3 regions of the Streptosporangium oxazolinicum genome follow, and region 1 is predicted to be linked to each of the others. Evidence: riboswitches for the same ligand, from Rfam matches in the RefSeq annotation. Region 1 holds a riboswitch; each other region holds the start of a gene.
What was found. A riboswitch is a leader RNA that binds a small molecule or an ion and turns the genes downstream of it on or off. The one in region 1 is predicted to bind S-adenosylmethionine.

Region 1 (3,268 bases):
GGAGGCGGGCCTGGCCGGCTGGGCCGCGGCGACGGGTGTCCTGGTGACGTTCGTCCTGGCCATATCCTCGGTCTCGGCCGTGGTCGGCCTGCTGTCCAGGACGCCGGAGGCGGCGGGCGGTTTCACCTTCTTCGTGATGTTCCTGCCCTACCCGAGCAGTGCCTTCGTCCCGGTGCACACCATGCCCACGTGGCTGCACGGGTTCGCGGAGAACCAGCCGGCCACGCCGATCATCGAGTCCGTGCGCGGCCTGCTGCTGGACCAGCCCGTGGGGAGCGATCCGTGGAAGGCGCTGGCCTGGTGCGGCGGTTTCCTGCTGGTCTCGGCGATGCTCTCCGGCAGGCTGTTCCGCCGCCGCGCCCACTGAGGTGAGGCCGAGGGGGGTGTCCAGAGGGGCGTCACCCGCCACGGCCGGTATGGGAGGCGTCGCACCGCGGACCGCCGGGCCCGGGAGACCGGGTCCGGCGGTCGCTGTTCCGGGAAAACCGGTCGCGGTTCCAGGGAAGCCGGTCGCTGTTTCGGGAAGGGGCTCGGACGACCGCCGGGCTCGGGTTCGGGGAATTCGGAAAGGGGCTCGGGCGACCGCCGGGCTCAGCTGACCAGGGTGAGCCAGTGCGGCGCGTCACCGAAGGGGGCGGTGCGCGCGGTGACGGCCTCCATCAGCCAGGCGGCCGAGGCGCGGGCGCTCTCCACCACGTCGGGCGGGTAGGCGTACTTGACCCGGTGCTCCTCGAACTCGTCCTCGTCGTCCAGGAAGACCCGGCTCGGGCGGCCCTTGAGCAGGTTCCTGCGGGTCCGGATCACGTCGAGGTCCAGGTCGATCATGGTGACCTCGCCGTCGCTCCACTCCGGCACCGTGGAGATGTCGCAGTAGATCTCGTGCTTGTGCGGGGCGGTGTTGAAGGCGGCCGTCCACCAGGCGTCGCGGGGGAAGAGCATCACGAACGGGTGCGGCCAGGCGACCGCGGGGCCCTCCCCCTTGTGGCCGCTGGAGTTGGCGACGCAGCCCGTCCACACCCCGTGCTCGTCCTCGCCGAGCAACAGGCCGCGGTGGTGCCAGTGCAGCGACCCGTCGTACTTGCGGTAGACCACGTTCACGCTCTCATAGGACATTCCCCGACATTAAGGCTTGACAGAGATCTATGTATTTCCTACCTTCTAAATAGGTTAAGAGCGTCAGTGAGAAGCCCCGGCTGGCTGACCGGCAACCCTCGCACCGCGGCGGGGTGCCCCCGGGGGAGACCAGGCGGCACGGCAGGCGTGCCGCAAGCGCGGATCCCTTCATCGGGGTCACCGAGACATGCCCGGGAGTGCCAGATGCCGAAGACCAGCACACTGAACCACGCGAGCCCCGTCGACCTCGACACCCACGGCCACTACCGGCCCGGTGGCAGGCCCGGCCCGCGCTACCCCTTCCAGGGGCGGATCGGCACACCCGCCTTCCCCGCAGAGCCGGGCCGCTACCACCTCTACGTCGCGGCCGTCTGTCCGTACGCGCAGCGCGCGGCCATCGTGCGCTCCCTCAAGGGGCTCCAGGACGTGGTCTCGCTCTCCTACGTCGACGACGAGCGCGACGGGCGCGGATGGGCGTTCCGCGAGCGGCGCGGGGCCGACCCGGTCAACGGGTTCACCATCCTGCGGCAGGCGTACGAGGCGACCGAACCCGGCTTCGACGGGCACGTCTCGGTGCCGGTCCTGTGGGACAGGACGAGCGGCCGCGTCGTCAGCAACAACTTCCCCGACATCACGATCGACCTGGCCACCCGGTTCGGCGGCGACCCCGAGGCCGACCTCTACCCCGAGGAGCTCCGGCCGGAGATCGACGAGCTCAACACGAGGATCTACGAGATCGTCAACACGGCGGCGGGCCGGGTGGCGTCGGCCACCACCGAGGCCGCGTACACCGAGGCGCGCGGGACCGTGGTCGCCTTCCTGGACGAGCTGGACGCCCGGCTGGCCGACCGCAGGTTCCTGTTCGGCTCGGGGATCACCGAGGCGGACGTGCGGCTCTGGCCGACCCTGCTCCGCTTCGACCTGAGCGACAACCCGGCGGCCAGGATCAGCGAGCGCCCGCTGACCGCCTTCCCCAACCTGTGGGCCTACGCCAGGGACCTGTACACCCACCCCGCCTTCCGCGAGAACACCGACTTCACCGTCATCTCCTATCGGAAGGTCGAGACCGACGCCTGGCGGATCCCGGTCGAGCCGCTGCATGCCGACTGGGACCAGCCGCACCGCAGAGCCGCCGTATGAGCGCCTCGATCGCCGTCGTCGGCGCGGGACCGACGGGCACCTGCCTGGTGGAGCGGATCTGCGCCAACGCCGCCGACCTGCTCGGCTGGCCGTCGCTGGACGTCCACGTGATCGACCCCCACCCGCCGGGCGGCGGGCGCGTCTGGCGCCGCGACCAGCCGGACCTGCTCTGGATGAACTCCACCGCGGCCGACGTGACGCTCTTCACCGACGAGTCGGTGCGCTGCGAGGGGCCGATCCGCCCCGGACCCACGCTGGCCGAGTGGCTCGGCGGCGACCCCGGCAGGTTCGCCTCCCGCCCGGCGCAGAACGGCTACCTCTCCCACGTCTTCCGGCACGCGGTGGCGAACGCCCCGCGCGGTGTCCGGGTGCACGTGCACCCCGCCCGCGCCGTCGACCTCGCCGACGTCCCCGGTGGCCAGACGGTGATCCTGGAGGACGGCCGGACCATCGAGGCCGACGCGGTGATCCTCGCCCAGGGGCACGGCGACGTGACCCCGACGAGGGAGGAGAGCGCGCTGGCCGGTCTGGCCGCGCGCGGGGGGCTGCGCTACCTGCCCACCGGCTACGCGGCGGACCTCGACCTGGACGGCATTCCCGCCGGGGAACCGGTGATCATGCGGGGGATGGGGCTGGCCTTCGTCGACCTGATGGTGCTGCTCACCTCGGGCCGGGGCGGCCGGTTCGTCCGCGAGTACGACGGGGAGCTGGTCTACCTGCCCAACGGGCGCGAGCCCCTCCTGCACGTGGGATCGCGGCGCGGGGTGCCGTACCACTCCAAGACCGGTTACCCCTTCACCGGCGCCCGCCCGCCGGTGCCGCGCTTCCTCACCCGCGAGGCGCTGGGCGAGGTGCTGAGCGGGGGGCCGTGGAACTTCCGCCGGGACGTGTGGCCGCTGGTCGCCAAGGAGCTGGCCTTCGCGTACTACCACGAGCTCATCACCGCCCACCCCAAGCGCGCCAAGCTGGGCTGGGAGGAGTTCGAGGAGGGCTTCGCCGCCGAGGAGTGGCGCAG
Region 2 (3,268 bases), on a different contig from region 1:
GGCGCGGGCCAGCTCGACGAGGTAGGCGGAGAACTCCTCGGCCGCCCGTACGGCCGTGCGCTGGGCCTCGATCGACGGCTGGAGCTCGTACATGCCGCAGATGTCGGCCGACCAGGGCCGCAGCAGGTGCCGGTCGGCCTCGGGCACGCCGAGCATCTCGGCGATCACGGTGACCGGGAGAGGTTCGGCGACCTCGGCGATCAGGTCTCCGCCACCGTGCTCGACGAAGACGTCCACCAGCTCCTCGGCCATACGGGCGACCTTGGGACGGAGCGCCTGGACCATGCGAGGGGTGAACGCCTTCGAGACCAGCCGCCGGAGCCTGGTGTGCACCGGCGGCTCGACGTCGAGCATGCCCGCCCTGATCACCCGCCAGAACGGGTCCTGGAACTCGGGGTCGTCGGGCCTGCCGAACTCCCGGTGCGAGGCCACGTGCAGGTAGGAGCGGCCGAGCCTGCGGTCCCGCAGCAGCGCGTTGACGTCGGCGTGCCTGGCCACCAGCCACTGGCCGGTCGGCTCGAAGAAGCTGACCGGCCGCTCCCGCCTCAGCTCGTCGTAGACGTCATAGGGATGGGCGACGAACTCCGGACTCCAGGGATCAAAGCGCACACAGGCATCGTAATCCCGGCCTAGGAGTTGGCCTGCTTGTCTGGATTTCCCCTTTCAGCAGGTTCGTCGGTCTGGGTCGCCAAAGCTCCCCGGCTCTCCGTGCTCTGCGGGGTCGCCGGGGTCTCGGAACCGGCCTGGCCCCCGGTCTCGTAGCGGGAGCGCAGCTCGACCGGCTTCCGCTTCGACTTGCCGCGCATCCGGATGTTCAGCAGCTCCACCAGCAGCGAGAACGCCATGGCGAAGTAGATGTAGCCCTTGGAGATGTGCTGCTCGAATCCCTCGGCGATGAGCACGACGCCGACCAGCACCAGGAAGGACAGGGCGAGCATCTTGATGCTCGGGTGCCGGTCCACGAAGCGGCTGATCGGCCCGGAGGCGACCAGCATCACGATGACCGAGACGATGACTGCCGCGATCATGACGCCCAGCTCGTCGACCATGCCGACCGCGGTGATCACCGAGTCGAGCGAGAAGACGACGTCGAGGATCATGATCTGGATGATCACCGAGGTGAAGGACGAGGCCACCTTGCCCTCGGAGTGGTGGGACTCCCCCTCCAGGCTGCCGTGCATCTCGTGGACGCTCTTGCCCAGCAGGAACAGGCCGCCGAGTATCAGGATCAGGTCGCGCCCCGATATCCCCTGCCCGAAGACCTCGAACAGCGGCTCCGTGAGCCTCACCACCCACGACAGCGCCAGCAGCAGCAGGAGGCGGCTGATCAGGGCGACGGCGAGGCCGATCTTGCGGGCCCTGTCGCGCTGCGCGGGCGGGAGCTTGCCCACCAGGATCGAGATGAAGATGATGTTGTCGATTCCTAGAACGATCTCCAGGGCGACAAGGGTGAAGAACCCTATCCATATCTCCGGGCTGGTCACCCAGTCCATTGGCTTTCTCCTTCGTCGGTCGGCGCTCGACACACCGTCGGCCAACTGCCCGAACGCTTCTTCGGCTGACTGCCAGGACGACCGGGAGACGCTCCGAGTTCCTGCTCTCTCATCACGCTTCGCTCTCAATTCGCCGGGCGCTTCCGGGAGCACCCGCTCCGGCCCCGATACCGGGTTGATCACGTTTCGGGCTTGCGGGGCACCGCGGGGTGTCGGTTATAGTTCCCCCGTAGGTCATGAGTGCCAGTGACAAGCCCCGGCTCGCTGGCCGGCAACCCTCGCGTCCGCGGCGGGGTGCCCCGGGTGAGGACCTGGTCCGGCACGAGGTGTGCCGGGCAAGCGCGGGCTCCAGGCACCTAGGCCATGGGTTGGGGTCCGATGACCTCTAAGGAGCCATGGCGTGTCCACCCTCACGATCCTCACCCCCGCGAACTCCGCGAGCCCCGCGTCTCCCGTCGCCCCGGCCGCCGTCCCGGTGACCGTCCCCGGGACCCGCGCGTCCGACGACCGGCCGATCCCGGCCGTGCTCGGCTCGGACCTGGAGGTCCCGGTCAGGGGTGGAAGGCTCGTCCGCTACGCCAACCTCGACTACGCCGCGAGCGCCCCCTGTCTGGAGCCGGTGAGCGCCGCCGTCGCCGCCGCGCTCCCGGCCTACTCCAGCGTCCACCGCGGCGCCGGGTACGCGTCCCAGCTGACCACGGCCCGCTACGAGCAGGCCAGGCACACGGTGCGCGCCTTCGTCGGCGCCCGCCCCGACGACTCGGTGATCTTCACCCGCAACACCACGGACGCGACCAACCTGCTGGCCCGCAGCCTGCCCGAGGGCACCACCACCGTGGTCTTCGACACCGAGCACCACGCCTCACTGCTGCCCTGGGACCGGGTCGTGCGGCTGGCCGCCCCCGCCTTCCCCGGCGAGGCCGTCCGCGCCGTCGACGACGCCCTCGCCTCGATCGACGGCCCCAAGCTGCTGGTGGTGACCGCCGCCTCCAACGTCACCGGGGAGCTCTGGCCGATCGCCGCGCTGGCCCACATCGCCCACCGGCACGGGGCCCGCGTCCTCGTGGACGCCGCGCAGCTCGTCCCGCACCGCCGTCTCAACCTGACGGCGCTCGACCTGGACTACGTGGTCTTCTCCGGCCACAAGCTCTACGCGCCGTTCGGCGCCGGCGCGCTGATCGGCCGTTCCGACTGGCTCGCCGACGCCGAGCCGTACCTGCGGGGCGGCGGCGCGGTGCGGGCCGTGAACGACGACGCCACCGAGTGGCACGACGACCCCGAGGCGCGGCACGAGGCCGGGACCCCGAACGTGCTGGGCGCCGTCGCGCTCGCCGCGGCCTGCGACGCCCTGACCGCCACCGGCTGGACCCCGCTGGTCCGCGAGGAGGAGCGCCTCCTCGGGCGCCTGCGCGCGGGCCTCGCCTCCGTCCCCGGCGTCCACGAGCTCTCCCTGTGGGGCCCGGACCACCCACGCGTCGGCATCGTCTCCTTCGTGGTGGACGGCTTCACCGCCCGCGAGGTCGCCGAGGCCCTGTCCGGCGACTACGGCATCGGCGTCCGCGACGGCAAGTTCTGCGCCCACCCCTTCGTACGGCACCTGCTGGGCGCCAAGGACGGCGGCTGCGACGACGTCACCGCCTCCGCCGTCCGCGCCTCCATCGGCATCGGCACCACCTCCGAGCACGTCGACCGGCTGATCGACGCCCTGCGGGATCTTGCCTCGCGCGGCTGACATGACAGCATGGCCCTATGACTGAAGGCGCGCCCCGTGAGCT
Region 3 (3,268 bases), on a different contig from region 1:
CACCGCGTCAAGGGTCTTGAGACCGTCACCGGTGTTGAGGACCACGGTCTCGGCGTCGGGGTCGAGCGTGCCCGAGGCGATCAGCTTGCGCAGCACCCCGACGACGACGCCTCCGGCGGTCTCGGCGAAGATGCCCTCGGTCCTGGCCAGCAGCCGGATCGCGTCGACGATCTCGGCGTCGGTGACGTCCTCGACCGCGCCGCCGGTGCGGCGGGCGATGTCCAGGACGTACGGGCCGTCGGCCGGGTTGCCGATCGCCAGCGACTTGGCGATCGTGTCCGGCTTCACCGGGCGGATCACGTCGTGACCCGCCTTGTAGGCGGCGGAGACCGGGGAGCACCCCTCGGCCTGGGCCGCGAAGATCTTGTAGGGCCGGTCCTCGACCAGGCCGAGGCGGATCAGCTCCTTGAAGCCCTTGTCGACCTTCGTGAGCTGCGAGCCCGACGCGACCGGGATGACGATCTGGTCGGGGACGCGCCAGCCGAGCTGCTCGGCGATCTCGTAGGCCAGCGTCTTGGACCCCTCCGCGTAGTACGGGCGGAGGTTGACGTTCACGAAGCCCCACTGGTCGCCCAGCTCGTCGCCGATGAGCTCGGAGCAGAAGCGGTTCACGTCGTCGTACGTGCCCTCGATGCCGACGAGCCTGCCGCCGTACACGGAGGCCATGACGATCTTGGCCTGCTCCAGGTCGGAGGGGATGAACACGCAGGCGTCCAGCCCGGCCCGCGCGGCGGCGGCGGTCACGGCACCGGCCAGGTTGCCGGTGGAGGAGCAGGACAGGGTGTGGAAGCCGAAGTTTCTGGCCGCCTCGACGGCGATGGAGACCACGCGGTCCTTGAAGGAGTGCGTGGGATTGCCGGAGTCGTCCTTCACGTGCAGGGAGCGGATGCCCAGCTCGCGGGCGAGGTTTCCGGCGTTGACGAGCTTGGTCCAGCCGGGCGCCATGTTGGGCTTGGAGGCCACGTCCTCGGGGACGGGCAGCAGCGAGCGGTAGCGCCAGATGTTGGTCGGCCCCTCGGCGATCCGCTCCCGGGTCACACGCCCGAAGTCGTACGCGATCTCAAGGGGCCCGAAACACTCGGTACAGGCGAATTCGGGGCCGAGGTCGTAGCGGGCACCGCACTCCCGGCAGGACAGGGCGACGGCGGGGCCGAAGGGCCGGTCACGCGCGTCGTCGGCACGACCGGCAGAGGAGGAGGTGGTGTTCTCAGTGGTTGCGAGCGCCATGAAGCGAGGCCTTTCCCTCATCTTCGTCTGCGGACCACCCTGGTCACAGACCGGAATTGGCACCTGTCCCGGCCGACCTCGTTCAGATCACGAGTCTGGAACCGGGATGGTTGCCGGGGCTTCGCAGGGCCGGTCCCTCCACCCCTCTGGATGAGCAAATATTCAGTTGGAAACCCGACGCGCGGGTCTCAAGCACTCTACCTCGCCCTGCCGCCCTCCTGACCTGATGTCTCACTGTACGAGACACGGCGTGTTATCCAGCGGACAACCGGAATCGGGCCGCCGGTCAGAAGCCGTAGGCGTCGCCCAGGGCCCCCTGGACGTACTTGCGCGCCTGGTGGATGCGCGACTTCGCGGTGCCCAGCGGGATGCCGAGCTGCTCGGCCACCTCGTTGTAGTCGAGCTGGCAGATGTCGCGCAGCACCAGCGCCTGGGCCAGCTCCGGTTTCTCGGCCTCCAGCGCCTCCATCGCGTCGAGCAGGTCCAGCCGGGACCCGGCGATCACGCTCACCCGGGCGACGTCCGGCTTCTGCAGCGGCAGCTCGTCCGAGCTCTGCTCGGCGGCGCGGCGCTTCAGCGAGCGGTACGTGGTCCTGGCGCAGTTGGCGGTCACGATGTGCAGCCAGGTGCTGAACCGGGCACGCCCCTCGAAGCGGGCGATGTTGCGCGCCACCGCGAGCAGGGTGTCCTGGCAGGCCTCCTCGGCGTCCTGCCGGAAGGGCAGGATACGGCCGCAGTGCCTGAGCACGGCGGGCTCGATCCGCTTCAGCAGCTCACCGAGCGCGCGGTGGTCACCCTGGGCGGCCGATCGGGCCAGGTCCTCGGTCGTCTCGTCCAGCGCCATCACAGGCCCCCATCAGCGGTCACGGTCGCTGGACATCCTACGGTCGGGATCTCGGATGGCGACCCTCCCTCCCCGCCACAAAAAGGGTGATACGCCGGACTTCATCACTCCACCTGCTGACAAGAGCTGACACAATTCGACGAACGCCGTTCTTTCGTTGACCTGAAGAGCAAGGACAGCCTGGCGAAGTGCCGGTTAACCTTCAGAACAGGCGTGTCCCTAGCCAGTGGAGGGATCTCATGAGCGCGATCCTGGTGGCCTCCAACCGCGGCCCCGTCTCCTTCACCCTCTCCGAGGACGGCTCGCTGTCCATGCGCAGGGGAGGTGGCGGCCTGGTCTCCGGCCTGTCGGAGGTCGCGAAGGACCTCAACGTCCTGTGGGTCTGCGCGGCGCTGTCCGACGGCGACCGCGGTGCCGTGCGGCTGGCGTCCGGCGGCAGGCTCGACCAGGCGGGCTACGACACCGGGGCGGTGCGGATGCTCGACATCCCCCCGGCGACCTTCCACCGCGCGTACAACGCGGTCGCCAACTCCACCCTCTGGTTCGTCCACCACCTCCTCTACGACACCCCCAACAGGCCGTACTTCGACGCCAGGTTCCGCCGGGAGTGGGAGTCGTACCAGGCCTACAACGAGGCCTTCGCGATGGCGCTGGCCGAGGAGGGCTCGCACGGGGCGCGGGTGATGGTGCAGGACTACCACCTGAGCCTGGTCCCGGCCATGCTCAGGGGGGAGCGCCCCGACCTGCGGGTGGCGCACTTCTCGCACACGCCGTGGGCCCCGCCCGAATACTTCTCCCTGCTCCCCGACGACGTGGCGACCGAGCTCCTCGAAGGCATCCTGGGCGCCGACCACGCGGGCTTCCTCACCGACCGCTGGGGCGGGGCGTTCATGGACTGCTGCGAGACGGTGCTCGGCGCGCGGGTCGACCGCGGGGAGCGTACGGTCACGCACGCGGGCAGGACCACCCGGATCGGCACCCACAGCCTGGGCGTGGACGGCAAGGCGCTCTGGGCCAGGGCGTCCGAGCCCGACGTGGAGTCGCACATAGCCGCGCTCCGCGCCCAGGTGGGCGACCGCAGGCTGATCGTGCGGATCGACAGGACGGAGCTGTCGAAGAACATCGTGCGGGGCCTGGTCGCCTACAAGCAGTTCCTCGCGGCCCACCCGGAGTGGCACGGCCGGGTCACGCACCTCG

Region 2: another riboswitch for S-adenosylmethionine. It lies ahead of ABD817_RS21510 (aminotransferase class V-fold PLP-dependent enzyme); the one in region 1 lies ahead of ABD817_RS09410 (glutathione S-transferase C-terminal domain-containing protein).
Region 3: another riboswitch for S-adenosylmethionine. It lies ahead of thrC (threonine synthase); the one in region 1 lies ahead of ABD817_RS09410 (glutathione S-transferase C-terminal domain-containing protein).

The regions. Positions count from the first base shown of each region.
Region 1 covers NZ_BAABAQ010000002.1:999,463-1,002,730, reverse strand. The annotation lists gene ABD817_RS09420 (ABC transporter permease) at 1-367, shown strand, start outside; gene ABD817_RS09415 (DUF402 domain-containing protein) at 592-1,113, opposite strand; SAM riboswitch class IV at 1,166-1,278, shown strand; gene ABD817_RS09410 (glutathione S-transferase C-terminal domain-containing protein) at 1,318-2,253, shown strand; gene ABD817_RS09405 (FAD/NAD(P)-binding protein) at 2,250-3,268, shown strand, end outside.
Region 2 covers NZ_BAABAQ010000008.1:29,166-32,433, reverse strand. The annotation lists gene ABD817_RS21520 (cytochrome P450) at 1-609, opposite strand, end outside; gene ABD817_RS21515 (TerC family protein) at 630-1,493, opposite strand; SAM riboswitch class IV at 1,726-1,841, shown strand; gene ABD817_RS21510 (aminotransferase class V-fold PLP-dependent enzyme) at 1,894-3,225, shown strand; gene ABD817_RS21505 (NADH-quinone oxidoreductase subunit D) at 3,243-3,268, shown strand, end outside.
Region 3 covers NZ_BAABAQ010000014.1:25,578-28,845, reverse strand. The annotation lists gene thrC (threonine synthase) at 1-1,227, opposite strand, end outside; SAM riboswitch class I at 1,242-1,384, opposite strand; gene ABD817_RS31305 (RNA polymerase sigma factor) at 1,514-2,071, opposite strand; gene ABD817_RS31300 (alpha,alpha-trehalose-phosphate synthase (UDP-forming)) at 2,311-3,268, shown strand, end outside.